2 regions of the Pseudomonas sp. P5_B3 genome follow, and region 2 is predicted to be linked to the other one. Evidence: predicted binding sites of a transcription regulator. Region 2 holds the regulator's gene; the other holds the start of a gene.
The links. The regulator sigma-54, encoded in region 2, starts transcription at its own class of promoters, with help from an activator protein. The targets are predictions, from matches to a motif close to ANTGGCATNNANNTTGCTNT.
Positions count from the first base shown of each region.

Region 1: the regulator sigma-54 is predicted to act here: its motif matches at 12,391-12,410, upstream of flgB (flagellar basal body rod protein FlgB).

Region 1 covers NZ_JBFULI010000008.1:119,463-134,440, forward strand. Annotated here, with positions in the region: gene AC1DRN_RS07780 (response regulator transcription factor) at 1-553, opposite strand, end outside; gene AC1DRN_RS07785 (hypothetical protein) at 674-1,276, opposite strand; gene AC1DRN_RS07790 (dienelactone hydrolase family protein) at 1,422-2,213, shown strand; gene AC1DRN_RS07795 (4'-phosphopantetheinyl transferase family protein) at 2,305-3,030, shown strand; gene AC1DRN_RS07800 (ATP-binding protein) at 3,157-4,767, opposite strand; gene AC1DRN_RS07805 (response regulator) at 4,764-5,486, opposite strand; gene AC1DRN_RS07810 (ribonucleoside-diphosphate reductase subunit alpha) at 6,227-9,121, shown strand; gene flgE (flagellar hook protein FlgE) at 9,393-10,724, opposite strand; gene flgD (flagellar hook assembly protein FlgD) at 10,756-11,478, opposite strand; gene flgC (flagellar basal body rod protein FlgC) at 11,494-11,937, opposite strand; gene flgB (flagellar basal body rod protein FlgB) at 11,941-12,348, opposite strand; gene cheR (protein-glutamate O-methyltransferase CheR) at 12,717-13,544, opposite strand; gene AC1DRN_RS07840 (chemotaxis protein CheV) at 13,557-14,522, opposite strand; gene flgA (flagellar basal body P-ring formation chaperone FlgA) at 14,606-14,978, shown strand, end outside.
Region 2 covers NZ_JBFULI010000003.1:132,143-147,120, forward strand. Annotated here, with positions in the region: gene mreD (rod shape-determining protein MreD) at 1-365, shown strand, start outside; gene AC1DRN_RS03510 (Maf family protein) at 398-994, shown strand; gene rng (ribonuclease G) at 1,052-2,509, shown strand; gene AC1DRN_RS03520 (YhdP family protein) at 2,585-6,388, shown strand; gene AC1DRN_RS03525 (carbon-nitrogen hydrolase family protein) at 6,459-7,313, shown strand; gene tldD (metalloprotease TldD) at 7,326-8,768, shown strand; gene yjgA (ribosome biogenesis factor YjgA) at 8,817-9,341, opposite strand; gene pmbA (metalloprotease PmbA) at 9,450-10,796, shown strand; gene AC1DRN_RS03545 (HPr family phosphocarrier protein) at 10,871-11,146, opposite strand; gene rapZ (RNase adapter RapZ) at 11,162-12,019, opposite strand; gene ptsN (PTS IIA-like nitrogen regulatory protein PtsN) at 12,022-12,486, opposite strand; gene hpf (ribosome hibernation-promoting factor, HPF/YfiA family) at 12,499-12,807, opposite strand; gene AC1DRN_RS03565 (RNA polymerase factor sigma-54) at 12,882-14,375, opposite strand; gene lptB (LPS export ABC transporter ATP-binding protein) at 14,648-14,978, opposite strand, start outside.

The DNA of each region.
Region 1 (14,978 bases), on a different contig from region 2:
GCTCGTCGTCATCCGGGTAGAGCTGTTCCATCAAGCGGTCCTTGGGCACCACTTGCTGGTGATGGCGCATCAGGTATTCGAGGATGCGGTACTCATACGCGGTCAGTGCCAGCGGCTGTTCATCGAGGGACGCCTGCTTGCGGTTCAGATCCAGCAGCAACGGGCCAGCGACGATGGTCGACTGGGTGAAACCGCTGGAGCGGCGCAGCAAGGCATTCAGGCGGGCCTCCAGTTCTTCGAACTGAAACGGCTTGACCACGTAATCGTCGGCACCGGCGGCCAGGCCTTCGACCTTGTCCTGCCAGTTGCCGCGCGCGGTGAGGATCAGGATCGGGAAAGTCTTGCCACTTGAGCGCAACTGGCGGATCAGGTCGAGGCCGCTCATGCCCGGCAGCCCGAGGTCGATCACCGCCAGGTCAAAGTTGAACTGCGCGGTCTGGTACAGCGCCTCCTCGGCGTTGGCCACGGACTCGACCACGTGGCCGCTCTCCGTCAGGCGGGTTTTCAGGTGATGACGCAGCAACGCTTCATCTTCGACGACCAGCAGTTTCATAACGCTCTCCCGGGCAAATCAACATCTCCAGAGGCGCAACGTCGCACCTCAATAGCTAACACGGCAACGCTGGATCAACCACCACGGTTGATCCAGCGCAGGCTGCTCACGAAACGCTAGTCAAAAAGCGTAGTTGGCGGACAGGTAAGTCTGGGCGCTGCTGGTCAGGTCCAGCGAACCCTGCTTGCTGCCACCGCGCGCACTCATCTCGGTGCTGGCGTTGCTGCGCAGGTAACGGTAACCCAGTTCCACCGAGGTGTTCTGCGAAACCTGTTGCAGCACACCCACCTGGCCACCGATGGCATAGCCGATATTGCTGTCGCGGCTGAAGCCTGGCGACTCCTGAGTCATTTTGGTCAGGCCGGCCGTGGCGCCACCGAACAGTTTGGTGCCGCCGCCCACCGGGTAGAACAGATCGTAGCTGCCCAGGAGGTTTTCCTGACGCAGTTTAATGCCATTGTGCGAGCCCGACACGTTGTCGTAGGTGGCGTAGTACCGGCCCTTGGTATTTTGCTGGCCCAGACGAACACCCCAGGTAGTGTCCTTGCCGATCACGCCATCGGCATTCGGCTGATTAAGGTTGTCGTTCAGGGCGTGGGACTTTTTGACCTTGTCGCTGGTCTGTCCAAGAGTAAGGCTGGCGAAGTTGTCGTTGGACGCGAAGGCTGCAGTGCTTGCGCCCAGAACCGTGATTGCCAGAAGCAGTTTTTTGAATCCAGTCATTGGGGAGTTTCCTTATGTGCCGTTTGTTTTTTGGGTACGGGGCAAGGTTACGCACCCCGCCCTGAACTCCCCCTGAACGCACCCTGAACCTGGGCTGAACCGCCCCTTCCCGATGTTTCGACACGTTTCAACAGGAGTTCCGACCATGCGCATGTTCTTCGCCGTCCTCCTACTGGCCTTGAGCGGGCTCAGCCAGGCCGCCATCCAGACCCGGGAAATCCCCTACCAAAGTGCCGATGGCACGAAAATGATCGGCTATTACGCTTATGACGATGCCATCAAAGGCCCGCGCCCCGGGGTCGTGGTGGTGCATGAGTTCTGGGGCCTGAACGACTACGCCAAGCGTCGCGCCCGGGATCTCGCCGGCCTGGGCTACAGCGCCTTGGCCATTGACATGTACGGCGACGGCAAAAATACCGAGCATCCCAAAGACGCCATGGCGTTCATGCAAGCCGTGGCAAAAGACAGTGCCGTGTCGAGCGCGAGGTTTCAGGCCGGGCTCGACCTGCTGAAAAAACAACCGCAAACCGATCCGCATAAGATCGCCGCCATCGGCTACTGCTTCGGCGGTGGCGTGGTGCTCAATGCCGCAAGACAGGGTGTGCCATTGGCAGGCGTGGTGAGTTTCCATGGCGCGCTGGCGACCAATACACCGGCAACGCCAGGCAGCGTCAAGGCGAAGATCCTTGTGGAACACGGGGCGCTGGACAGCATCGTCACCCCGGAAAACATCACGGCCTTCAAGAGCGAGATGGACAAGGCCGGCGCCGACTACAAATTCGTCAGCCTCGACGGCGCCAGGCACGGCTTCACCAATCCGGATGCCGACCGGCTAAGCCATGGCGATCATGGCGGGCCGGACATTGGCTACAACAAGGCCGCGGATGAAAAGTCGTGGGCGGACATGCAGGCGTTTTTCAAGAAAATCTTCAGCTGACACCGTGCTCTGTGGCGAGGGGTCTTGCGCCCTCGCCACAAAAGCCATCTGCCACTATCCAGTCCCAAGGCAACCCGGCAAAATGTCCGACATGAATTCAGCCCCCGCCCTGCCCGTCTGCTGCACGCCCCTCGATGACCATTGGCCGCTGCCGTTTGTGCTGCCCGATACGGTCCTGCTGGGTACTCACTTCGATAGCGCCCGACTGGCCAGCGATGATTTTCAGCGCAGCGCCGTCGAAGCGCCGGCGAGCATCCAGCGCTCGGTGGCCAAACGGCAGACGGAGTTTCTCGCCGGACGGGTGTGTGCCCGGGCCGCGTTACAGCGGCTCGAAGGTTTGAGCTTCATTCCGGCCATCGGTGAAGACCGGGCGCCGGTCTGGCCTGCTCATATCACTGGCTCGATCACCCATAGCACTGGCCGGGCCGCGGCGATCGTGGCGAACAAAAGCCATTGGCGCGGCCTGGGCATGGATCTGGAAAACCTGCTCAATGCCGAACGGGCCGAACGTCTGGCCGGGGAAATCCTCAATCCGCCGGAGCTACAGCGCATGGCGGCAGGTGGTCACGATCAACGGGCATTGCTGGTCACCCTGACCTTCTCGGTCAAGGAAAGCCTGTTCAAGGCGCTCTATCCGATCGTTCAGCAACGCTTTTATTTCGAACACGCCGAAGTGCTGGAGTGGCGTGAGTCGGGTGAGGTGCGGTTGCGACTGCTCACTGACTTGTCCGGCGAATGGCGCAACGGCACCGAGCTGGATGCGCAGTTCGGGGTCAAGGATGGGCAGTTGTTGAGTTTGGTCAGCATCAAGGCCTGAGGTTTATTGGCGCCTGTTCGGGCCCCATCGCGAGCAAGCTCGCTCCCACACTGGATCTATGTCACGCCACAAATCCCTGTGGGAGCGAGCTTGCTCGCGATGGGGCCGCAACAGACAACACAAGGTTCAACGCTTCTCCTGATTGCGCGGCCAGCTCAGACTGAAACACGCCCCGCCAAGGCTTTTGCTCTTGCCGATCAACGCCCGCCCGCCATGCCAATGGATGATTCGCCGCACGATCGACAACCCCAGCCCATGCCCGCCTGACGCCCGGGTACGGCTGTCGTCGAGACGCAGGAACGGCGTAAAGATCTTCTCCCACGCTGACTCCGGCACACCCGGCCCATCATCTTCGATATCCACCCGGCATCGCTGCTGCCCCACCTGATAGCTGATGGTCACCCGTGATTGCGCGTGGCGCATGGCATTGCTCACCAGGTTCTGGATCGCCCGGTGCAGATAACGCGGTTCAGCCTCGACCCAGGCGTCGTCGTTATCGGCGGCCGACAGGCACAAGCCGCGCTGTACCGTGACGTCGGCGCGCAACGGCGCCAGTTCTTCGATCACCTGATCGACCAAGGCGTCCAGATCGATTCGCTGAAAGTTCAGCGCCGGCGAGCCCTGCTCCAACCGCGCGTAGGTCAGCATCTCGTCCACCAGCCGGTCGAGATCCTCGATGTCGTGGTCCATGCCCTGGCAGTATTTTTCCAGGGCTTGCGGCGTGGTGGCCGAACCGATCATCTCCAGGCCAAAGCGCAGGCGTGCCACCGGCGTGCGCAATTCATGGGACACCGCGCGCACCAGTTCGCGCTGGATCGCCAGCAACTGCTGCAAGTGCTCGGCCATGCCATTGAACGCCGAGGCCAGCCGCCCCACCGAGTCCGCGCCGCGCGCCGGCACGCGGGTTTCCAGACTGCCCTTGGCGATGCGCGTGGCGGCGGCCTCCAGGCCACGCAAGCGTCGCTCGAGCTGACGCACCAACAGATAAACGATCAAGCCGATCAGCGTCAGGCCCAGCGCGGCGATCAGCACCAGCCACTCCGGGGGATAAGGATTCATCTGATACAACGGACCGATTTCCAGGACCCACGGTGTGCCGACCATACCGGCGAACACCCGGATCGAATCGCCGCCCTTGCCCAGCGCCATCACAGTGTCGCCCTCGGACACCCGGCGACTCTGGTCTTCGTCCATGTCCGCCTCGTCAACCGTGACCAGACGCAGGTCGAAACCGAAGCCCTTGTCTTGCTTCAATTGCGCCAGGCGCATGGGCTGGTCGGCGACCGGGGTGCGCACCAGTTCATCGGTCAACAGGTAGATGGTCGCCCGGGCCAGTTGCTCGCTGATCTGCTGCACTTCCCCGGTGAGCATCAACTGTTCCTTGTCGCTGACCAGCTTGAATACCTTCGCCGCATGCGGGCCGGTCTGTTCCACCAGTGCCTGGCCGCGCAGCACACGAGTGCGCTGGGTCAGGTCGAGGTCGGTCTCGGCAAAGTTTTTCAGCGCCAGCGGAATGCCGAGCAGCCGCTCCCATACCAGCAAGGCCCGGTGGCGTTCGGTCTGGTTCATCGGTTGCAGGTTGTCGGCCATCAGCGTGAATGTGCCGTGGGCCAGGCGCTCGCGGTATTGCTCGCTGCGCACCTGATTGAGCAGGTGCAACGCCAGCACACCGAGCACCGCCACCAGAATCAGCGCAGCACACATGCCGCCATAGATACGCAGGAAGATCGAGTTCACAGGGTCTGGTCTACGCAAGCCTCGGGAACGAACAGATAGCCTTTGCTGCGCACGGTCTTGATCAGCCGTGGATGCTCCGGGTCATCACCGATCTTCGGGCGGATGCGTGAGATGCGCACATCGATGGAGCGGTCCTGACCGTCATAGCCGATGCCCCGCAGTGCGGTGAAGATCTCCTCCCGGGACAGAATGCGCCCGGCATTGGCCACCAACAGCCAGAGCAAGTCGAATTCGGCGCTGGTCAGCTCGATACCGTTGCCCTGCAACCAGGCTTCGCGCAAGGCGTTGTCGACGATCAACGGGCCGAACTGTAGACGCCGCTGTTTTTCCGGGGCGACTTCGGGCGTTTCACTGCGTCGCAGCAACGCCTGGATACGCGCCAGCAACAGGCGCGGGCGTACCGGTTTGCAGACGTAGTCGTCAGCGCCGAGGTCCAGGCCAAGAATCTGATCAGTGTCATCGGTGCGGGCGGTGAGCATCAGGATCGGGCCGTCATAGCGGGCGCGGACCTTGCGGCAAATGCTCAGGCCATCTTCGCCGGGGAGCATCAGGTCGAGGATCACCAGGTCCGGTTGTTCCTTGATGATGCGATTCGCAGCGAGCGCACCATCGCCTTCGATCGATACACGCAGGCCATTGGCTTCCAGGTAATCGCGGGTCAGTTCGGCCAGTCGCTGGTCGTCCTCCACAATCAATACCTGCCAGGCTTCTTGCTCCACGGGTGACCTCTGCTTGCCAAAACGCTAATAAGGAAGGATCCGCCCGTCTTTTTGTAATGATTCGGAGGGACAAATATGTATACACGCTGGGCCGATTGTATAAACGCCGCCCGTCGAGAACACAAGCGGGTAAATGCGTTCGGACGACGCGGTTTTTTGTGATAGGGTTCGCGCCCTTAAAAATCCGCCGAAGCATTTTCGATCATTGAAAAATGCTGAAAAAAGGTCCGGTCCAGCAAGGTCGCGGCCTACACGCCGATTCCCTCTTTCACACACAATTTACGCACAGGTTTATCCACAGGCAGTACGTTGCAATCGCCCCCCAAAACGCATTATCTTGTAGCCCGGCGCTAAAAAAACCCTAGATGTAGGGTTTTGCGCAAAAAAACCAAACACAAACCAGACACCAATTTCAAGCGCTTTTATTGCCTCTGTCCGGTTGAACCATACGTATTTTCGAAAGACCAAACCGCGCATGCGGATGGCTACTGTATTTCGGCCCAGAGTGGTGAAAACGGTACGGGTGTTGCAGTCCCAACTGTCACCTGCAAAGGACCAAGGTTTCAGGCCCAAGGCGTGAGACCAAAGACTTCGGCATGGAAGCGGCGCCCGATAAAGCCCCCTTCCTACTGTCCCGAAGTCGTTATGCCCGGCGCTCGCCGGTTGTAGTGCTTCAGGACGGAACGGTGGGCACCGTGATGGTGCCCAAACAAACATAGAGAATGTGGAGACACTCCCCCATGCAAACCGACACAACTCGCGAGAACCCGCAGGGCACCTTGCCGCAGGCCGCTGATTCGAATTCGGATCTGTCCGCCACCGCGCCTGGCCAACTGCGCGTGATCAAGCGTAACGGCACTGTCGTTCCCTACACCGATGACAAAATCACCGTCGCCATCACCAAAGCGTTCCTCGCAGTTGAAGGCGGCACCGCTGCTGCCTCGTCGCGAATCCACGACACTGTTGCCCGCCTGACCGAACAGGTCACCGCGACCTTCAAGCGTCGCATGCCATCGGGCGGCACCATCCACATCGAAGAAATCCAGGACCAGGTCGAACTGGCCCTGATGCGTGCCGGCGAGCAGAAAGTCGCTCGCGACTACGTGATCTACCGTGACGGTCGTTCGAAAGAACGCGCCGCCCACGCTCCGGCCGAAGAAGCGGTCAACGCTCACCCGTCGATCCGCATCACCCGTGCCGATGGCAGCCTGGCGCCGCTGGACATGGGCCGCCTGAACACCATCGTCACCGAAGCGTGCGAAGGCCTGGAAGAAGTCGACGGCGACCTGATCCAGCGCGAAACCCTGAAGAACCTGTACGACGGCGTGGCCCTGAACGACGTCAACACCGCCCTGGTGATGACTGCCCGTACCCTGGTTGAACGCGAGCCGAACTACTCGTTCGTGACCGCGCGCCTGCTGATGGACACCTTGCGCGGCGAAGGCCTGGGCTTCCTCGGTGTGGCCGAGAGCGCCACCCACCACGAAATGGCCGACCTGTACGCCAAGGCGCTGCCGGCCTACATCGCCAAAGGTATCGAGTTCGAACTGCTGAACCCTGTGCTGGCCACCTTCGACCTGGAAAAACTGGGCAAGGCGATCAACCACGAGCGCGACCAGCAATTCACCTACCTGGGCCTGCAAACCCTGTACGACCGTTACTTCATCCACAAGGATGGCGTGCGTTTCGAACTGCCGCAGATCTTCTTCATGCGCGTGGCCATGGGCCTGGCGATCGAAGAGAAGCACAAAGAAGACCGCGCGATCGAGTTCTACAACCTGTTGTCGTCCTTCGACTACATGGCTTCGACCCCGACCCTGTTCAACGCCGGTACCCTGCGTCCACAGCTGTCGAGCTGCTACCTGACCACCGTGCCGGATGACCTGTCGGGCATCTACCACGCGATCCACGACAACGCCATGCTGTCGAAATTCGCTGGCGGCCTGGGTAACGACTGGACCCCGGTTCGTGCGCTGGGTTCGTACATCAAGGGCACCAACGGCAAATCCCAGGGCGTCGTGCCGTTCCTGAAAGTAGTGAACGACACCGCCGTAGCGGTTAACCAGGGCGGCAAGCGCAAAGGCGCTGTATGTGCCTACCTGGAAACCTGGCACATGGACATCGAAGAGTTCATCGAGCTGCGCAAGAACACCGGTGATGACCGTCGTCGTACCCACGACATGAACACCGCCAACTGGATCCCGGACCTGTTCATGAAGCGCGTCTTCGATGACGGCAAGTGGACCCTGTTCTCGCCGTCCGAAGTACCGGACCTGCACGACCTGACCGGCAAGGCCTTCGAAGAGCGCTACGAGTACTACGAAGCCCTGACCGAGTACCCGGGCAAGGTCAAGCTGTTCAAGACCATCCAGGCCAAAGACCTGTGGCGCAAGATGTTGTCCATGCTGTTCGAAACCGGCCACCCATGGCTGACCTTCAAGGACCCGTGCAACCTGCGCAGCCCGCAGCAGCACGTCGGCGTGGTCCACAGCTCGAACCTGTGCACCGAGATCACCCTGAACACCAACAAGGACGAGATCGCCGTTTGCAACCTGGGCTCGATCAACCTGCCGAACCACATCGTCGACGGCAAGCTGGACACCGCCAAGCTGCAACGCACCGTGAACACCGCCGTGCGCATGCTCGATAACGTGATCGACATCAACTACTACTCGGTGCCGCAAGCGCAGAACTCCAACTTCAAGCACCGTCCGGTCGGACTGGGCATCATGGGCTTCCAGGACGCGCTGTACCTGCAGCACATCCCTTACGGTTCCGATGCTGCCGTCGAGTTCGCCGACAAGTCGATGGAAGCGGTCAGCTACTACGCGATCCAGGCTTCCTGCGACCTGGCCGACGAGCGCGGTTCGTACGAGACGTTCAACGGTTCGCTGTGGTCCAAAGGCATCCTGCCGCTGGATTCGCAACAGATCCTGATCGAGGCCCGTGGCCAGAAGTACATCGATGTCGACCTGAACGAATCCCTGGACTGGGCACCGGTTCGCGCCCGTGTACAGAAAGGCATTCGTAACTCCAACATCATGGCCATCGCACCGACCGCGACCATCGCCAACATCACCGGCGTCTCGCAGTCGATCGAACCGACCTACCAGAACCTCTATGTGAAATCGAACCTGTCGGGCGAATTCACCGTGATCAACCCGTACCTGGTTCGCGACCTGAAGGCTCGCGGTCTGTGGGATTCGGTCATGATCAACGACCTGAAGTACTACGACGGTTCGGTGCAGCAGATCGAGCGCATCCCGCAAGAACTCAAAGAGCTCTACGCGACCGCCTTCGAAGTGGACACCAAGTGGATCGTCGACGCGGCAAGCCGTCGTCAGAAGTGGATCGACCAGGCTCAGTCGCTGAACCTGTACATCGCTGGCGCTTCGGGCAAGAAGCTGGACGTGACCTACCGCATGGCCTGGTACCGTGGCCTGAAAACCACTTACTACCTCCGTGCCCTGGCCGCGACCAGCACCGAGAAGTCGACCATCAACACCGGCAAGCTGAACGCTGTTTCCAGCGGCGGCAACCACGGTGACGACTCGGTCCTGGCAGCGCCTGCCGGCCCTGCTCCAGTGCCGAAGGCTTGCGCCATCGACGAGCCGGATTGCGAAGCTTGCCAATAAGCTGAGCCGGTAAGCGTCGCAAGGCGCTTACTCGAAACCCCCGATCAGCCTCTGGCGGGTCGGGGGTTTTCTTTTGCCTGTAAGAAATTAGTGGCTGGACTGGCCTCATCGCGAGCAAGCTCGCTCCCACAGTTGATCGTGTTTATCAGGAAAGACTCGGTCCCCTGTGGGAGCGAGCTTGCTCGCGATGAGGCCATCACATCCAACACAAAACCTCAGATCACAAAAAAGCCCCTCTGATGAGGGGCTCCTTGCACAGCACAATCCAGCATCAAGTCATCTGAATGATGGTCTGCATGATGGTGCTCTGGGTGGAGATGGTCTTGGCGTTCGCCTGGTAGTTGCTCTGCGCCTTGATCAGGTCGACCAGTTCGTTGGTCAGATTGACGTTGGACTCTTCCAGGGAGTTCGAAACGATGGAACCCAGAGTTCCGGTTTCCGGTGCATCGTAACCAGGAATGCCCGATGCGTAGGTTTCTTTCCAGCTGGTACCGCCTACCGGTTGCAGGCCTTGCTCGTTGGTAAAGCTGGCCAGGGAGATCTGGCCGATCGGCTTGGTCTGGTTGTTGCTGAAGTTGGCCAGCAACACACCGCTGCCGTCGATGGTCAGGTTGGTGATCTGGCCAGTGGCGTAACCGTTCTGTGCCGGAATCGAACGCGCGGTGTCGGCGTTGAACTGGGTGGTGCTGGCCATGGCGATGGTCAATCCAGCCGGATCGGCTGCGGCGCCGTTGGCTGTCCAGACGCCATTGGTGACACTGCCCGGGGTCCAGTTGGTGATTTTCAGGTCACTGCTGATCACCGAAGTCGGTGGCGTGGTTGGCGGCGTCACCGGCGTGCTGACCGAAGTCAGTTTACCGGTGGAATCGAACGACATGGTCGAAGCAACCGGAGCGGTAACGGTAGGATCACTGCCATCCGGGTTGCGACCATCGATCAGCGTGTAGGTGTCCCAAGTGTTCGCTCCAGTCTTGACCATGTATTGATCCATGGTGTGCTGGTTACCCTGGGTATCGAAGATCGGAGTACTGAACGACTTGGTGAAGGTCTCGGTCTTGGACGGGTCGAACTTGTTCGCCGCAACCGTCTGGTCGATCACCGCCGAGGTGGAGTTCAGGTTGATCGTCGACGACACGGTGCTGGTGGACTTCGGCGCCAGGTTGGAGGTGTCGATTCGCAGGTCGGTCAGCACGCCATTGACGATCTTGCCGTTGGAGTCCACACCGTAACCTTGCAGGCGGGCAGTGCCGTCGCTGTTGGTGACGTAGCCTTCCTTGTCAGTCTTGAATGTACCGGCACGGGTGTAGGTCAGCGAACCGTTGTTGCTCAGGACGAAGAAACCGTTGCCCTGGATACCCATGTCGAGCACGTTGCCGGTGTTGCTCACGTCACCCTGACCGAACTGTTGGGAAACGTTGGCCAGGCGCACGCCGTTGCCGACGGTCTTGCTGCCGGTGCCCAGGCGGGTCGCCGAGTACACGTCTTCGAATTCTGCACGGGACGATTTGAAACCGGTGGTCGCGACGTTGGCGATGTTGTTGCCGGTCACGTCCAGTTGTTTATTGGCTGCATAGAGACCGCTAAGGCCGATATTGAAAGACATCATCCACTCCTTTGTGCCGTGTTAGTCGGCTCTACATACCAATGGTTTGTACTTTGGACAGGGCAACGCTACCCAGCCCGGCCAGATTGAGCATCAACTCACCGCCGGTCTGGCTGATGGTCACGCTGTTGACGGTCGCGGGCAGGTTGGTGATCAACGCGACGGACTGGCCATCGATCGTGCTCGTGGCGCCGAAGGTGTAGGTGCCCGCAGGTACTGTCTCACCCGCATCGTTCTTGCCGTCCCAGATGAAGCTGGCGTTGCCGGCCTTCTGCGAACCGAGGTCGATGGTGCGCACAGTCTTGCCGGTTGAGTCGGTGATCTTCAGGGTGGCGGACGCCACCGAAGACGGCACCACCACCGTACCGCTGAGGCTCTTGGTGGTATCGACCACGGCCTTGTCACCCGGCGCGATGACCGAACGGCCCACCAGCGACGACGCCTGCAAGGCCTGGGACGAGTTGTAGTTGCTGGCCAGGCCGCTCACGGTGCTGTTGAGCGTGGTGATGCCTTCCAGGCTGCTGAATTGCGCCAACTGGGCCACGAACGCGCCGTTGTCCTGGGGCTCCAGCGGGTTCTGGTTTTTCAGCTGGGTCACCAGCAACTGCAGGAACGCATCCTTGCCCAGGGCCTTGTTGCCCGTGGCGCTGCCGGTTGCCGACGCGAGGCCGTCAGTCGTGGTGTTGGTCTTGATCGAGGAGTTGGCCAGGATGTCATTGAGGCTCAAACCACTGGTGGAATCGGTAACACTCATCTGAGTCGCCCCTTATCACTGACCGAGGGTCAGGACCTTCTGCATCATGGTTTTGGCGGTGTTCATCATTTCGGCGTTGGTCTGGAACGAACGGCTCGCGGAAATCATGTCGGCCATTTCTTCAACCACGTTGACGTTCGGGTAGTAGACGTAGCCCTTGGCATCGGCCGCCGGATGGTTCGGCTCGTAGCGCGCCTCGAGGTTGCTCTGGTCTTCGACCACACCCAGCACCTGCACGCCCTGACCTGCGGCATCCTGGCTCTGGAACAGCGAGTCGCTGCCGCCACTCTGGCCGCCCTGGAACATGGTGGCGAACACCGGGTGACGCGCGCGGTAGGTCTGGTCGATGCTCGACGAAACCGTCTCGGCGTTGGCGATGTTCGAAGCGACGGTGTTCAAACGCGTGGTTTGCGCACTCATGCCGCTACCGGCAATGTTGAAAACACTGGATAGAGACATGGCTTACTCTCCGCGCAGGGCTGACACCAGCCCTTTGAATTTGCTGTTGAGCAGGGTGAAGCTGGCCTGGAAGCCGATCGCGTTTTCCGCATAGTTCGACTGTTCCAGCTGAGCGTCCACGGTGTTCTGGTCGATCGACGGTTGCATCGGCGTGCGATACAGCAACGACTCGTCGCCATTGCCCAGGCCTTCAGCTTCGATATGACGGCTATTGGTCATGTTCAAGGCGAAGGTACCGCTTTTGGTTTTCTCGTTTTGCTCAGCGAGCACTTTCGAGAAGTCCAGGTCCCGAGCCTTGTAGTTCGGGGTATCGGCGTTGGCGATGTTGTTGGCCAGGACTTCGGCACGCTGGGCGCGGAAGCCCAGGGCTTGTTCGTGGATACCGAGCGCTTTATCGAAGCTGATGCTCATGTCGGGAAACCTTCGGGTGACCTGATTTTTCGTAGGATCAACTTAGCAAGCCCCATGCCAATTCAAAAAAGCCCGGAAACCGGGGCTTTGCCGGCCATGGCAACGCGGCAATGCCAGAAAAGCGGCAACGGTTTTCCGCCGCATGCCGCTTTTCTGCCGCCTCCTTACCCTTTTCAGAACACCGCCAACCACTGTGGGAGCGAGCTTGCTCGCGATTGCGGTGTGTCAGGTAACGCTGAACTCGACTGTCAGGACGCTATCGCGAGCAAGCTCGCTCCCACAGGGGCCAGCAGCGTTTGCAAGAAATCATCAGGCAAAAAAAAACGGGAGCCCCTGAGGGCTCCCGTTTTTTGACAATACCAACGAAATCACTTCGCCTGGTAAATGATCCCCGGGCTGCACTGGACCATCTGGTAATGATCCGGCAAACCGTTCAGCGCTTCGGAAGCACCGAGGAACAGGTACCCCCCCGGCTTCAACGTGCTGTGGATGCGCAACAGGATGTCCTTCTTCACCTCGGCGGAGAAGTAGATCAGCACGTTGCGGCAGAACACGATGTCGAACTTGCCCAGGCTCGCGTAGCTGTCCAGCAGGTTGAAGGAACGGAATTCCACCCGGCTCTTGATCGGCGCCTTGATCGCCCAGCGTCCCGGCCCTTTCGGGTCGAAATAACGCTGCAGACGCTCAGGCGACAGACCGCGGCCGATGGCCAGGCTGTCGTACTCGCCGGTCTTGCAGTTGTTCAGCATGGTGCCGGACAGGTCGGTGGCAACGATCTGCACACCCATCCTCAACTGGCCCATGTTGACCCGCTCGAACTCGTCGATGGACATCGACAGCGAATACGGTTCCTGGCCCGACGAGCACGCCGCCGACCAGATGCGCAGGCGCTGGCCGGGACTGGCCTTGATCGCTTCGGGCAGTACCTTGTTCTTCAAGACTTCAAACGGGTAGGTGTCACGAAACCACAGGGTTTCGTTGGTGGTCATGGCGTCTACCACCTGCTCGCGCAAACCGCTGCGCGGTTGCGTCTGCATGCGCTGAACCAGCTCACCCAAAGACTTGATGCCTTGCTGTTCCATCAGTTTGTTGAGACGGCTGGAGACCAGGTACTGCTTGTTTTCACCGAGCAAAATGCCACAGGCTTTTTCCAGGAATACCCGGAACTGTTCGAAATCCAAATTACCCGTAGACAATGATGCCGCCTCTTAAATCGTGTTGACCGCCAGGGGCGCGGGCCCCTGGCTGATATCTGCTGCCTTGATCCGGTCGACTACCCGGGATGCCAGGTCATCAGGACGGAACTTGGCCAGGAAGTCATCGGCACCGACCTTCTTGACCATCGCCTGATTGAACACACCCGACAACGAAGTATGCAGGATGATATGAAGCTTTTGCATGCGCGGGTCGTTGCGGATTGCCGCCGTCAGGGTGTACCCGTCCATTTCCGGCATCTCGATGTCGGAGATCATCATCAGGAACTCTTCTTCCGGCTTCTTGCCCTCGTCGACCAGTTTGCGCAGGTAGTCCAGCGCTTGCCGACCGTCGTTCAACGCCACCACTTCGACGCCGACCGTTTGCAGGCAACGCGTGACCTGCTTGCGCGCCACCGACGAGTCGTCGACCGTCAGCACGCGCAACGAAAGCGCCTTGTGCTGGGTTTCGACATCCACCACGCCGACGGAAATCGCTTCCGGCGTCGGTGCCACTTCCGCCAGCACCTTCTCGACATCGATGATTTCGACCAACTGATTGTCGACCCGCGTCACCGCCGTCAGGTAGTGATCGCGACCGGTGCCCTTGGGTGGCGGATGGATCTCCTCCCAGTTCATGTTGACGATGCGTTCCACCGAGCGAACCAGGAAACCCTGGGTCTTGGTGTTGTACTCCGTGATGATCACGAAGGGATTGTTCTTGTCCTTCAAAGCACCGGAGCCGGTCGCCATCGCCAGATCGAGGATCGGAATGGTCGCCCCCCGGATGTTCGCCACGCCGCACACGACAGGACTGGACTTGGGCATCAGCGTCAGTTTGGGGCATTGCAGCACCTCCCGAACCTTGAACACGTTGATCCCGTACAGCTGCTGGCCGTCGAGACGGAACAACAACAGCTCAAGGCGATTCTGCCCCACCAGTTGCGTGCGCTGGTTCACCGAATCCATTACACCAGCCATGCCCAGACTCCTACACCAACGCCAAGTGTTGTTGCGACGTGCCTTCATCACTAAACGGCACGGCGCTTGCTTTTTTAATCGTTATGAACACAGAACCGACATTTTTCCGACGCCTGACCACACCCTGCCGCAAATTGCTCGGCGTGCTGGCGGCCGTTTGCCTGTTCAACGCTGGCAGCCCTGCCCTTGCTGACGCGGTTACCTTGCCTGACATGCTTATCGGCGTCACTCAGGGCTTTCTTGAATTCACCGTAGAAGACTATCTGGCTACCAGTCAAACGGAAGGCCGCTACGAGATCCAGGTCAACCCGCTCGATCCGCGCATGCACATGCCCATGTGCGACAAGGAATTGACAGCAACCCTTGAGAGTCCCAAGCCGCTGGGTCGGGTCACGGTCAAGGTCCGCTGCGAGGGCGCCTCCCCCTGGACCGTGTTCGTACCCGCTCAAGTCCGCC
Region 2 (14,978 bases):
TGCTGGCATTCTGGGCGTTGAACCTGCCTCAGACCGTCGGGATGGTGACGGCGTTTTGCCTGGGGCTGGCTGAAGACGTGCTCTACGGTACCTTGCTGGGGCAGAACGCCTTGATCCTGACCCTCATCACCTACCTGGTGCTGGCGCTGCAGCAACGTCTGCGGATGTTCCCGATGTGGCAACAGAGCCTGGTGATCCTGGTGATCTTCGGCCTCGCCCAGCTTGTACAACTATGGCTCAGTGCCTTGACCGGCAATCGTCAGCCGACGCTGGCGCTGGTGCTGCCGGCACTGGTCAGTGCATTGCTCTGGCCCTGGATCAGTTTCGGTTTGCGCGGATTGCGTCGACGCTACAAAATCAATTGATTCGCTCAGGCATTAGACAGGGAGAGGTCTTGATGAAACGGTTGTACCTCGCCTCTGGCTCGCCGCGTCGGCGTGAATTGCTCACGCAGATCGGCGTTCCGTTCTCCGCCGTCAGTGCGGACATCGATGAAACCCCTATAGCTCAAGAATCCCCATCGGCCTACGTCGAGCGCCTGGCGCGCGGCAAGGCCGAGGCCGGGCGCGGCGGCGTCGTGTCTGACGAACCGTTCTGCGTGCTCGGCGCCGATACCGCCGTGGTGCTCGATGGAAAAATTCTCGGCAAACCGGTTGATCAAGCGGATGCGTGCGCCATGCTGATGATGTTGTCAGGGTGTGAGCATGAGGTCCTGACCGCGATTGCCGTGCTCGATGGCGAACGTTGCGAGTCCTGGGTTGTCACCAGTCGGGTGCGATTTCGTGCTATCAGTCGCGATGAAGCCGCGGCCTACTGGGCCAGCGGCGAACCACGGGACAAGGCGGGCGGTTATGGCATTCAAGGACTGGGTGCGGTGTTTGTCGCCGGGCTCAATGGAAGTTATTCAGCGGTAGTCGGACTACCGCTTTGCGAAACCGCGGAACTGCTCGGCCATTTCGGCATACCCTGTTGGCAACCCCGGAACGCGCTTTAAGCGTCGTCCTGAACAGATGCGGCCATTATCGTGAACATGCCTGAACGAGACCCTGCCATGAGTGAAGAGATCCTGATCAACATCACGCCGATGGAATCACGCGTGGCGGTGGTCGAAAACGGTGTCCTGCAAGAGGTCCATGTCGAGCGCACGCAAAAGCGCGGGATCGTCGGCAACATCTATAAAGGCAAAGTCGTGCGGGTATTGCCGGGGATGCAGGCAGCATTCGTCGATATCGGCCTGGATCGTGCTGCATTCATTCATGCGTCGGAAATTTCCCTGCGCGAAGGCCCGGCGGTCGAGAGCATCAGTGCACTGGTGCACGAAGGCCAGAGCCTGGTGGTGCAAGTGACCAAGGACCCGATCGGTTCCAAGGGCGCGCGCCTGACCACTCAGCTGTCGATCCCTTCGCGTTACCTGGTGTACATGCCACGCACGGCCCATGTCGGCATTTCCCTGAAGATCGAAGACGAGGCCGAGCGCGAGCGACTCAAGCAAGTGGTCACCGATTGCGTGGCCAAGGAAGGGATCAAGGAAGCTGGCGGTTTCATTCTGCGCACGGCAGCCGAAGGCGCCGGCGCCGATGAAATCCTCATGGACATCCGCTACCTGCGAAGGCTCTGGGATCAGATCAGCGCCCAGATCAAAACCATCAGCGCGCCCAGCGTGATCTACGAAGACCTCGGTTTGGCGCTGCGCACCCTGCGTGATCTGGTGAGCCCGAAAATCGAGAAGATCCGTATCGACTCCCGGGAAACCTTCCAGAAAACCACGCAATTCGTCGCCGAATTGATGCCCGAGATTGCCGACCGTCTGGAGCATTACCCGGGCGAGCGGCCGATTTTTGACCTGTATGGCGTCGAAGACGAAATCCAGAAGGCTCTCGAGCGCAAGGTCCCGCTCAAGTCCGGCGGTTACCTGGTGGTCGACCCGGCGGAAGCCATGAGCACCATCGACGTCAACACCGGGGCGTTCGTCGGCCATCGCAACCTCGAAGAAACCATTTTCAAGACCAACCTCGAAGCCGCGACAGCCATCGCTCGTCAATTGCGCCTGCGCAACCTCGGCGGAATCATCATCATCGACTTCATCGACATGGAAGATGAAGAACACCAGCGCCAGGTGTTGCGCACGCTCGAAAAGCAACTGGAGCGCGATCACGCCAAGACCAACATCATCGGTATCACCGAACTGGGCCTGGTGCAGATGACCCGCAAGCGCACCCGCGAAAGCCTTGAACAAGTGTTGTGCGAGCCGTGCAACGCCTGTCAGGGGCGCGGCAAGCTCAAGACCCCGGAAACCGTTTGCTACGAAATCTTCCGCGAAATCCTGCGTGAAGCACGCGCCTATCAGGCGGAAGGCTATCGTGTATTGGCAAACCAGAAAGTGGTGGACCGCCTGCTCGACGAAGAGTCGGGCAACGTCGCCGAGCTGGAAGGGTTTATCGGGCGCACCATCCGCTTTCAGGTCGAAACCATGTATTCCCAGGAACAATACGACGTGGTGCTGCTCTGAAGCGTATCGTTTTGATTGTTCGAGAATGGCTGGCCTCAGCTTTTTGCAAAAATTTTGCCATGGGGGCCACCTGACATGGACCGTCTGACACGCATTTTGGCCGCACTGACCCGCTGGGGTCTGGGCCTGTGCGCGTTGGTTTTGGTGTTGATGGCGCTCTACGTCAGCCTGGGCCGGGAGCTGACGCCGTTAGTCGCCGAGTACCGTGCCGACATAGAAACCAAAGCCAGCGATGCCTTGGGCATGCCGTTGCAGATCGGCGAGCTCGAAGGCAACTGGAGTGGATTCGCCCCCATACTGATGGCGCATGACGTGACGGTCGGCGAGGGCGCCAATGCCTTGCACCTGGATCAGGTGCGTGCGGTGCCTGACCTTTGGGCCAGCCTGCTGGCCCGTCAGGTACGCATCGCTCATCTGGAGCTCAGCGGCCTGAAGATCAGCGTCAAGGAGGGTAACGACGGTCAATGGGCACTGGAAGGTTTGCCGGTGCAGCAGGACCAGCCAACCGATCCGGAACAGTTGCTCAATCGCATGCAGATGATCCAGCAATTGTCGGTGCTGGACAGCCAGGTGACCTTGCAGCCGTTTGCACAGTCGCCGCTGACCCTGACCTACGTCGGCCTCAATCTGAAAACCGGGGCGTCGCGGCAGCGGCTCGACGCGCGGCTGACGCTGCCCGACGGCCAGCCCGTGGCCATGAGCCTGCGTACCCGCATTCGAGCCAGTCAATGGCAGGACGGTGAAGCCGAGGCCTATCTGAGCCTGCCGCAAAGTGACTGGTCGAAGTGGTTGCCCGAGCGAGTGACCCAAGAGTGGAGTTTCTCTGAGATCAAAGCCGGTGGCGAGCTTTGGCTGACCTGGGGCAAAGGCACCTTGCAAAGCGCTGCGGTGCGTTTGAATGCGCCACAACTCAAGGGTGCCTATGCCGAGCGCAAGCAGATCCAGATCAACAATCTGGCCCTGAACGGCTACTTCCAGCGCAGTGCCGAAGGCGCGTCAGTGACTCTCGATTCCCTGGCGATGAACCTCGGCGAGACCCGCTGGGAAACGCATTTGCAGCTCAAGCAAAACGCGGCCACTGATAAAACCGAAGAGCTCTGGCACCTGCAAGCCGACCGGGTCGATCTCACTCCGCTGACCCCGCTGCTCAACGCTATGGCGCCGTTGCCAGAAGGTTTTGCCACGGTCGTCGAGCGGCTCAAAGTCACGGGCAGCCTGCGTAACGTGCTGGTCGACTTGCGCCCCAATGCCACAGACGACAGCAAGTTCGGCTTTGCCGCCAATCTCGACCAGGTAGGCTTCGATGCCTATCACGGTGCGCCGGCGGCGCGAAATGTCAGCGGCAGCATCAGTGGTGATCTGGGGCGCGGCGAATTGCGCATGGACAGCAAGGATTTCATGCTGCATCTGGACCCTATTTTCGCCAAGCCATGGCAGTACATTCAGGCCAATGCGCGGCTGACCTGGAAGCTCGATAAAGAAGGTTTCACCCTGATTGCGCCGTACCTGAAGGTGCTGGGCGAGGAAGGCAAGATCGCCGGCGACTTCCTGATTCGCCTGCATTTCGATCACACCCAGGAAGACTACATGGACCTGCGGGTTGGCATGGTGGACGGAGACGGTCGCTACACCGCCAAGTACCTGCCGGCAGTCCTCAGCCCGGCGCTGGACGAATGGCTGCGTACCGCGATTCTCAAGGGCGCGGTGGATCAAGGCTTCTTCCAGTATCAAGGGTCGCTCAGCCACGGTGCCGCAGACGAGGATCGCAGCATCAGCCTGTACTTCAAGGTTCACGATGCCGAACTGGCCTTCCAGCCGGGCTGGCCTCATGTCAGCAAGGTCAGCGGCGATGTGTTTGTCGAAGACAGCGGCGTGCGGATTCTGGCCAGCAAGGGCCAGTTGCTCGATACCCAGGTCAACGATGTTTACGTCGACATTCCCCATGTACCTGCCGGGCAGAACGTTCATTTGTTCCTCGATGGAGGATTTGCCGGCGGTTTGGGCGATGGCCTGAAAATCCTCCAGGAAGCGCCGATCGGTACCGGGGCAACCTTTGCCGGGTGGGAAGGCGAGGGTGATCTGCAAGGTAAGTTGAAGCTGGATATTCCGCTGGCGAAAGGCGAGGAGCCGAAGATCCTCGTCGACTTCAAGACCGCCAAGGCGCGCTTGAAACTGGCTGAACCTGTGCTGGAGTTGACCCAGCTCAAAGGTGATTTCCGTTTCGACAGTGCCAAGGGCCTGAGTGGACAGAGCATCAGCGCACGGGCGTTCGACAAGCCGGTCACCGCACAGATTTTTGCCGACGGCAGCCCGGGTAAGCTCAATACCCGGGTGACCGCGTCGGGCCAGGTCGAGGTCAGGAAGCTGACCGACTGGCTGAAGGTGACCCAGCCTCTGCCGGTGACCGGCGTGATCCCGTATCAACTGCAACTGACCCTGGATGGTGCCAATAGCCAGTTGAGGGTCAATTCCAGCCTCAAGGGTGTGGCCGTCGATTTGCCTGCACCGTTCGGCATGACTTCCGAGGCTGGGCGCGACACGACGTTCCGCATGACCTTGCAGGGCGACGAGCGGCGCTATTGGGTCAACTACGGGGACCTGGCGAGTTTCACGTTCGCCGCACCGGCCAGCAATTTCGCCGACGGTCGCGGGGAATTGTCCCTCGGTGGCGGCGAGGCCGTGTTGCCTGACACCAAAGGCCTGCGGATACGGGGCGTATTGTCGGAGCTGGACGTTGGCCCGTGGAAGGATCTGGCGGATAAATACGCCGGAGAGGACCCCGGCGGCAGCGCCAGGCAATTGCTCAGCGGCGCGGACTTCAAGGTGGACAAGCTTAGCGGTATCGGCACCACGCTCGACCAGGCCTCGATTCAGCTGATGCGCAAACCTTCCGCCTGGGCGCTGCAACTCGACAGCCAGCAGATCAAGGGCAGCGCGAGCTTGCCCGATGCGAAAGCCTCGCCGATCACGATCAATCTGCAAACCGTGCGTCTGCCGGCACCGGACCCGGCCGTGCTGGCCGATGAAAACTCGCCGGATCCGCTGGCGTCGGTGGACCCGACGAAAATCCCCGCGATGGACATCACCATCAATCAGTTATTCCAGGGGCAGGATCTGGTAGGGGGCTGGTCGCTGAAGATTCGTCCTACGCCCAAAGGCATCGTGTTCAACTCGCTGGACCTGGGCCTCAAGGGCATACTGTTGGTGGGCAGCGGTGGCTGGGAAGGCATGCCCGGCGCCAGCAACAGCTGGTACAAGGGACGCATCAGCGGCAAGAACCTCGCCGATGTGCTCAAGGGCTGGGGGTTTGCGCCGAGCGTCACCAGCAAGGACTTTTATATGGATGTCGATGGCCGCTGGCCCGGCTCGCCAGCCTGGGTGGCGACCAAGCGTTTCTCCGGCTCGCTCGATGCGACGCTCAATCAGGGCCAGTTCGTCGAAGTCGAAGGCAGTGCCCAGGCGCTGCGGGTATTTGGTTTACTCAACTTCAACTCCATCGGCCGGCGCCTGCGCCTGGACTTCTCCGACCTGTTCGGCAAAGGTCTGAGTTATGACCGGGTCAAAGGGCTGCTGGTTGGGACCAATGGCGTGTATGTCACCCAGGAGCCGATCCGGCTGACCGGCCCTTCGAGCACTATTGAACTGGACGGCACCCTGAACATGGTGGCCGATCAGATCGATGCGAAACTGATGGTGACCTTGCCGGTGACCAATAACCTGCCGATTGCCGCACTGATCGTCGGTGCACCCGCGGTCGGCGGGGCACTGTTCCTGATCGACAAGCTGATCGGCGACCGGGTCTCCCGTTTCGCCAGTGTGAAGTACAGGGTCCAAGGGCCGTGGAAAGAGCCGAAAATCACCTTCGACAAGGCTTTTTGAGGTCCTTTTTCAAAAGGCACTCGGCAAGTCTATGGAGTAGCATGGCCGCATACGATTCCAGGAGTGCGCCATGTCTGTAGCGGTGATTCAAATGGTCAGCCAGAGCGATGTGCTGGCTAATCTGGCCCAGGCCCGTCGACTGCTCGAACAAGCGGCCGCCGGTGGCGCGAAGCTCGCGGTATTGCCGGAAAACTTTGCCGCCATGGGCCGGCGCGACGTTGCCGACATCGGGCGCGCCGAAGCCTTGGGCGAAGGCCCGATCCTGCCCTGGTTGAAACAGACCGCACGCGACCTCAAGTTATGGATTGTGGCCGGCACGTTGCCATTGCCGCCGGTGGATCAGCCAACGGCGAAAGCCCATGCCTGTTCGTTGCTGGTCGATGACCAGGGCGAAACGGTGGCGCGCTACGACAAGCTGCACCTGTTCGATGTGGACGTGGCGGACAATCGTGGCCGTTATCGCGAATCCGATGACTATGCTTATGGCAACGCAGTGGTCGTGGCGGACACGCCCGTCGGCCGGGTTGGCCTGACGGTCTGCTATGACCTGCGCTTTCCCGAGCTGTACAGTGAATTGCGCGCGGCCGGCGCGGAACTGATTACCGCCCCTTCGGCCTTCACCGCGGTGACCGGCGCGGCGCATTGGGATGTGCTGATACGTGCGCGGGCCATCGAGACGCAATGTTATGTGCTCGCCGCGGCCCAGGGCGGGACGCATCCGGGGCCACGGGAAACCTTTGGCCATGCCGCCATCGTCGACCCTTGGGGGCGTGTGCTGGCGCAACAGGATCAAGGCGAGGCCGTACTACTGGCCGAACGCGATAGCAGCGAACAGGCGTCCATCCGGGCGCGGATGCCGGTGTCCAGTCACCGGCGATTTTTCTCGCAGGGCGCCCAGCGACCTGCATCAGAACGACGAATTTAAGGCGTAAAGCATATGAGCGAGTTGTTGTCCTCAGTCAGTGAACACCTGCTGGCGCCCGGTGGCGTCACGATCGAGAGCCTGCAAGGCGTGCTCGGCGACTTGGCCGGGCCAGGCATCGATGCCGCCGACCTGTATTTCCAGGGGCAGATCTCCGAGTCCTGGGCGCTGGAAGACGGCATCGTCAAGGAAGGCAGCTTCAACCTTGACCAAGGTGTAGGTGTGCGTGCGCAATCGGGTGAAAAAACCGGTTTTGCCTACAGCAATGCCATCACACTTGAGGCCTTGGGCGCGGCGGCGCGTGCCGCCCGTTCGATTTCCCGGGCCGGGCAGCACGGCACCGTACAGGCATTCACCAGCCAGGACGTCGCGCAGTTATATGCACCGGACAATCCCCTGGAAGTGCTGACCCGTGCCGAGAAAGTCGATTTGCTCAAGCGAGTTGACGCCGCGACCCGTGCCCTCGACCCACGCATCCAGCAAGTCACCGTGAGCATGGCCGGTGTCTGGGAGCGGATTCTGGTGGCTTCCACCGACGGCGGTCTGGCGGCGGATGTGCGCCCGCTGGTGCGGTTCAACGTCAGTGTGATCGTTGAGCAGAACGGTCGCCGCGAGCGCGGCGGTCATGGCGGTGGCGGGCGGACCGATTACCGTTATTTCCTCGGCGAAGACCGCGCCATGGGCTATGCCCGTGAAGCGTTGCGCCAGGCACTGGTCAACCTAGAAGCCATCCCGGCACCCGCTGGCACCTTGCCGGTAGTGCTCGGTTCCGGCTGGTCAGGCGTGCTGTTGCACGAAGCGGTCGGTCATGGTCTGGAAGGCGACTTCAACCGCAAGGGCAGTTCGGCCTACAGCGGGCGCATGGGCGAGATGGTTGCGTCGAAGCTGTGCACCATTGTCGATGACGGCACCCTGGCCGGTCGCCGCGGCTCGTTGAGCGTCGACGACGAAGGTACGCCGACCGAGTGCACCACGCTGATTGAAAACGGCGTGCTCAAAGGCTACATGCAGGACAAGCTCAACGCCCGCCTGATGGGCGTGGCGCGCACCGGTAACGGCCGTCGCGAATCCTACGCGCACCTGCCGATGCCACGCATGACCAACACCTACATGCTCGCCGGCGAAAGCGACCCGGCGGAAATCATCGCCTCGGTAAAACGCGGCATCTACTGCGCCAACCTGGGTGGCGGTCAGGTGGACATCACCAGCGGCAAGTTCGTGTTCTCCACCAGCGAGGCGTACCTGATCGAGGACGGCAAGATCACCGCTCCGGTCAAGGGTGCGACCCTGATCGGCAACGGGCCGGAAGCCATGAGCAAGGTGTCGATGGTCGGTAATGACCTGTCGCTGGACAGCGGCGTGGGCACGTGTGGCAAGGATGGGCAGTCGGTGCCGGTGGGTGTCGGCCAGCCAACGCTGAAGATTGATGCGATCACCGTGGGTGGCACGGGTTCGTAAGAGGTGAGGCTGCGGGTGAGCTGCGAGGCAGCTCACCCGGTTCGAGAATTAACGCAGACCGCGTTGAGTCTCGTCCAGCTCACGGATGTACTTGAAGATTTTACGGCTGGCAGCAGGAGGCTTGTTTTGCGCCACCTCATGCTGGGCCTGACGGATCAGGGAGCGCAATTGCTGGCGGTCCGCGTCCGGGTAGTCGACGACGAATTTTTCCAGAACGGCATCGTCGCCGGCGATCAGACGATCGCGCCAGCGCTCCAGGTTATGGAAACGTTCGTTGTATTGACGGGTGGAGGCATCGAGTTGATCGAGCAGAACCAGAATGGCGGCAGTGTCCTGATCGCGCATCAGTTTGCCGATGAACTGAAGGTGCCGTTTACGCGCGATGTTCGCGGTGTGCTTGGGCGCATCGGCCAGAGCCCGACGCATTCCGTCGGTCAAGGGCAGTTTTGCCAGCAAGTCAGGCTTGAGTGTTGTAAGGCGCTCGCCAAGGTCAACCAGAGCATGCAGCTCGCGTTTAACCTGGGATTTGCTTTTTTCTCCCGTATCGAGGGAGTCGTCGTAAGAATCAACCATGGTGGCCGTCCGCAAAGAAACGCCGCCATGATAACCAGTCGGGGGCCGCTTGTCCGGCCCGGTCGCTCGATGACCGTTACCGAAAGCAGAATTTGAGTGGAGAACAGCATGAGTGCAGTTGAAAGCGTCGGCCCACAAGCGTTGCCGGCACTGCAGGAACAAGTCGAGCAGATCATCGCTGAAGCCAGGCGCCAGGGGGCCAGCGCCTGTGAAGTGGCGGTGTCACTGGAGCAGGGCTTGTCGACCACGGTGCGTCAGCGTGAAGTCGAAACGGTAGAGTTCAACCGCGATCAGGGTTTTGGCATCACCTTGTACGTCGGTCAGCGCAAAGGCTCGGCCAGCACATCGGCCAGTGGTCCGGAAGCGATTCGCGAAACCGTCGCCGCTGCACTGGCCATCGCCAAACACACTTCGGAAGACGAAGCCTCGGGCCTGGCGGATGCCGCGCTGATGGCGCGGGATATTCAGGATTTCGACCTGTTCCACCAATGGGACATCACTCCGGAACAAGCCATCGAACAGGCCCTGGCCTGCGAAGCCGCGGCGTTTGCTGCCGACAGCCGAATCAAGAATGCCGACGGCACCACCCTCAGTACCCATCAGGGTTGCCGCGTTTATGGCAATAGCCACGGGTTTATCGGCGGTTACGCATCGACTCGTCATAGCCTGAGCTGCGTGATGATCGCCGAGGCCGATGGCCAGATGCAGCGCGATTACTGGTACGACGTGAACCGCCAGGGCAACTTGCTTGCCGATCCGGTGAGCATCGGCCAGCGCGCTGCGCAACGGGCGGCGAGCCGACTGGGCGCGCGGCCGGTGCCGACTTGCGAGGTGCCGGTGCTGTTTTCCGCAGAGTTGGCAGGGGGGCTGTTCGGCAGTTTCCTGTCGGCGATTTCCGGCGGCAGCCTGTATCGAAAGTCTTCGTTCCTTGAGGGCACTCTCGGTCAGAAGCTGTTTCCGGAATGGCTGACCATCGACGAGCGTCCGCACTTGATGCGAGCCTTGGGCAGCGCGGCGTTCGATGGCGATGGCCTGGCAACCTATGCCAAACCGTTCGTCGAAAAAGGCGAGTTGGTGTCGTACATCCTCGGTACCTATTCCGGCCGCAAGCTCGGCATGCCGAGCACGGCCAATGCCGGCGGCGTGCACAACCTGTTCGTCACCCATGGCGATGAAGACCAGGCGGCCTTGCTGCGGCGCATGGGGCGCGGGCTGTTGGTCACCGAGTTGATGGGCCAGGGGCTGAACATGGTCACCGGCGACTATTCCCGTGGCGCGGCGGGTTACTGGGTCGAGAACGGCGAAATCCAGTTCGCGGTCCAGGAAGTGACCATCGCCGGGAACATGCGCGACATGTTCAAGCAGATCGTGGCCGTGGGTAATGATCTGGAGTTGCGCAGCAACATTCGCACAGGTTCGGTGCTGATCGAGCGGATGACGGTGGCGGGTAGCTAAGCCTTCCCGTTACACAAAAAAAAGGCGCGCCACCCATCCGGGTGGCGCGCCTTTTTTTGTGGAACTTTTGATGTTTATTCGCCTTCGTCGAAGTAGTTATTGATCAGGGCTACCAGCGCGTCCATCGCTTCCTGTTCCTGCTCGCCTTCCGTGCTCAGATAGATTTTGGTGCCCTTGCCGGCAGCGAGCATCATCATGGCCATGATGCTTTTGCCATCTACTGTGGATTCAGGTGTGCGTCCTACCCTGATCGTGCAGTCCTTGAACTGGCCGGCGACCCCGACGAATTTTGCAGACGCTCGGGCATGCAGGCCCAGCTTGTTGATGATTTCGATTTCCAGAGCAGGCATCGCGATGTGAATCCTTTAGCTGAGGTCGCGGTGGCGAACCTGGACGTTCTTCAGGGTTTTTTGCAGCGCCTGCCCCAGACGCTCGGTCAGGTAGACGGAACGGTGATGTCCGCCAGTGCAGCCAATGGCAATGGTGACGTAGGCGCGGTTGCTGGCGGCAAAACGAGGCAGCCACTTTAGCAGGTATGTGGAAATGTCCTGGAACATCTCTTCGACATCCGGCTGTGCCGCCAGGTATTCGGCAACCGGTTGATCGAGCCCGGACTGCTCGCGCAATTCCGGTTTCCAGTAAGGGTTGGGCAGGCAACGCACATCGAACACCAGGTCGGCGTCCACCGGCATGCCACGCTTGAACCCGAAGGACTCCACCAGGAACGCAGTGCCCGGCTCGGGCTGATTCAACAGACGCAGTTTGATGGCGTCGCGCAGCTGGTACAGGTTCAGGCTGGTGGTGTTGATCTTGAGATCGGCGAGGTCGGCAATCGGCCCGAGCAGGTCGCTCTCGACGCTGATGGCTTCGGCCAACGAGCGGTTCGCGTTGGTCAGGGGGTGACGTCGGCGGGTTTCCGAGAAGCGCTTGAGCAGGGTTTCTTCGTCGGCATCCAGGTACAGCACATCGCACTGGATATGGCGGTTGCGGACTTCTTCGAGCAGCTCGGGGAAGCGTGACAGGTGGCTGGGCAGGTTGCGCGCGTCAATGGAAACGGCGACCAGCGGCTGTAGCAGCTCGGTATGAATCAAGGCTCGTTCGGCCAGTTCCGGCAGCAGACCGGCAGGCAGATTGTCGATGCAGTAGTAGCCGTTGTCCTCAAGAACGTTGAGGGCGGTGCTTTTACCTGAGCCGGAACGGCCACTGACGATGATCAAGCGCATGATTACTGACCGTTTTGCTCGTCCAGGACAACCTGATACAGGGCTTCGTTGCTTGCAGCATGACGCAGTTTTTCGCGAACTTCCTTGCGGTCGAGCATGCTGGCGATCTGTCGCAGCAGCTCAAGGTGCGCATCGGTGGCAGCTTGCGGGACCAGCAATACGAACAGCAGGTCAACCGGCGCGCCGTCGATGGCGTCGAAGTCGATAGGGGCGTCCAGGTGCATCAAAGCACTGATGGGCGAAACACAGCCCTTGAGACGGCAGTGTGGAATAGCGATGCCGTTGCCAAAACCGGTGGAGCCGAGTTTTTCACGGGCAATCAGCGCCTCGAAGACATCTTGCATCTCCAGGGCCGGCACTTCGCGGGCGATCAGATTGGCAATTTGTTCGAGGGCTTTCTTTTTACTGCCGCCCGGCACGTTCACCAGGGAACGGCCGGGGGTCAGGATACTTTCAAGTCGGATCATGGGTTGGGAGTGTTAACGACCGGTTGCGCCCTGGAGGAGGCTCTGGGTCTTTTCCTTATGCTTTTTGAGTTGTTTATCCAGCTTGTCGGTAAGTGCGTCGATCGCGGCGTACATATCGGTATGTTCCGCGTTGGCGACCACTTCATTCCCGGGAATATGCAACGTGGCTTCGATTTTCTGCTTCAGTTTTTCGACGGTCATCGTGACCTGCACATTAGTGATCCTGTCGAAATGTCGCTCCAATCGTTCGAGTTTTTCGCCGATGTAGGTGCGAAGAGGTTCGGTCACTTCCAGTTGGTGTCCACTGATGTTGACTTGCATACAGCTTCTCCTTCGTTGCCAGTGCATAAAGCGGCAGATCAGATGATCTGCCACTGGAACGCTGTGGCGTGGCCCTACATCAACCGCTTGCGTTCGCTCGAAGGCGCGATCCCGAGGGATTCGCGGTACTTGGCGACGGTGCGGCGAGCCACCTGAATGCCTTGTGCCTCCAGTAAACCAGCGATCTTGCTGTCACTCAATGGCTTTTTCTGATTTTCCGCGGCAACCAGTTTTTTGATGATCGCGCGGATCGCCGTGGACGAGCATTCGCCGCCTTCGGAGGTGCTGACGTGACTGGAGAAAAAGTACTTCAGTTCATAAATGCCCCGGGGGGTATGCATGAACTTCTGGGTGGTCACCCGTGAAATCGTCGACTCATGCATGCCGACCGCTTCGGCGATGTCATGCAGGACCAGCGGCTTCATGGCTTCGTCGCCATATTCGAGGAAACCACGCTGATGCTCGACGATCTGGGTGGCAACCTTCATCAGGGTTTCATTGCGGCTTTGCAGGCTCTTGATGAACCAGCGGGCTTCCTGCAACTGATTGCGCATGAACGTGTTGTCGGCGCTGGTGTCGGCGCGGCGCACGAAACCGGCGTACTGGGCGTTGACCCGCAGCCGTGGCACCGACTCCTGATTCAGCTCCACCAGCCAGCGCTCGTTGTCCTTGCGCACGATAACGTCAGGAACGACGTACTCGGCTTCGGTGGACTCGATCTGCGAACCCGGGCGCGGGTTGAGGCTCTGGACCAGCTCGATGACCTGGCGCAGTTCATCTTCCTTGAGCTTCATGCGGCGCATCAGCTGGCTGTAGTCGCGGCTGCCAAGCAAGTCGATGTAATCGGTGACCAGGCGCTTGGCCTCGGCCAGCCAAGGGGTCTTGGCGGGTAGCTGGCGCAATTGCAGCAGCAGGCATTCGCCCAGGTTACGGGCGCCGATGCCGGCGGGCTCGAATTGCTGGATGCGGTGCAGGACCGCTTCGATTTCGTCCAGTTCGATGTCCAGTTCCGGATCGAAGGCGTCGAGGATTTCCTCGAGGGTTTCGTCCAGGTAGCCCTGATTATTGATGCAGTCGATCAGGGTCACGGCGATCAGGCGATCGGTGTCGGACATCGGGGCCAGGTTCAGTTGCCACAGCAAGTGGCTTTGCAGGCTTTCGCCGGCCGAAGTGCGGGTGGTGAAGTCCCACTCGTCGTCGTCATTGCTGGGCAGGCTGCTGGCGCTGGTCTGGTAAACGTCTTCCCACGCGGTGTCGACGGGGAGTTCGTTGGGGATGCGCTCGTTCCAGTCACCCTCATCGAGGTTATCGACCGTCGGGGCGCTTTCCTGGTAGGAGGGTTCCTGGATGTCGGCGTTGGGCTTCTGTTCGGCGTTGTCGGCCAAGGGGTCGGTGTTATCGAAGTCGTCGCCTTCTTCCTGGCGTTCGAGCATCGGATTGGACTCCAGGGCCTCCTGGATTTCCTGCTGCAGGTCCAGGGTCGACAATTGGAGCAGGCGGATAGCCTGTTGCAGCTGCGGTGTCATCGTCAGCTGCTGGCCCATTCTCAAGACTAGCGATGGTTTCATGGCAGGGGCTTAACACCTTATTCGCCGGCGCACACGCGCCATCCACTACAGGGCGCCGGGGCGCCAAACTTAAGCAAATTATATGCCTGAAACTGAAGGGTTTGCCTAGAGCGCTGTAACAATAAAAGCTGCAAAGTTTTGTTGACAGGTTGCTCCGGCTGGCTCCTGAACATCTTTGAAGCGTCGGGTTTGCCTAGAGCGCTGTAACAATAAAAAAGAGTTGATTTTTTATCGAGACAAGCGCTTGTCGACTGCTCTGGTGCCTCGGTGTCTTACAGGCGGAATTCGTGGCCCAGGTACACTTCCTTCACCAGGTCGTTGGCCAGGATGGTTTCAGCGTCGCCTTCGGCGATCAGTTGGCCGTCGTTGACGATGTAGGCGGTTTCGCAGATATCCAGGGTTTCACGAACGTTGTGGTCGGTGATCAGCACGCCAATGCCTTTGGCCTTGAGGTGGTGAATGATCTGCTTGATGTCCCCGACCGAAATCGGGTCCACGCCGGCGAAGGGTTCGTCGAGGAGGATGAATTTCGGGTTGGTGGCCAGGGCCCGGGCGATTTCCACGCGACGGCGCTCACCACCGGACAGGCTCATGCCGAGGTTG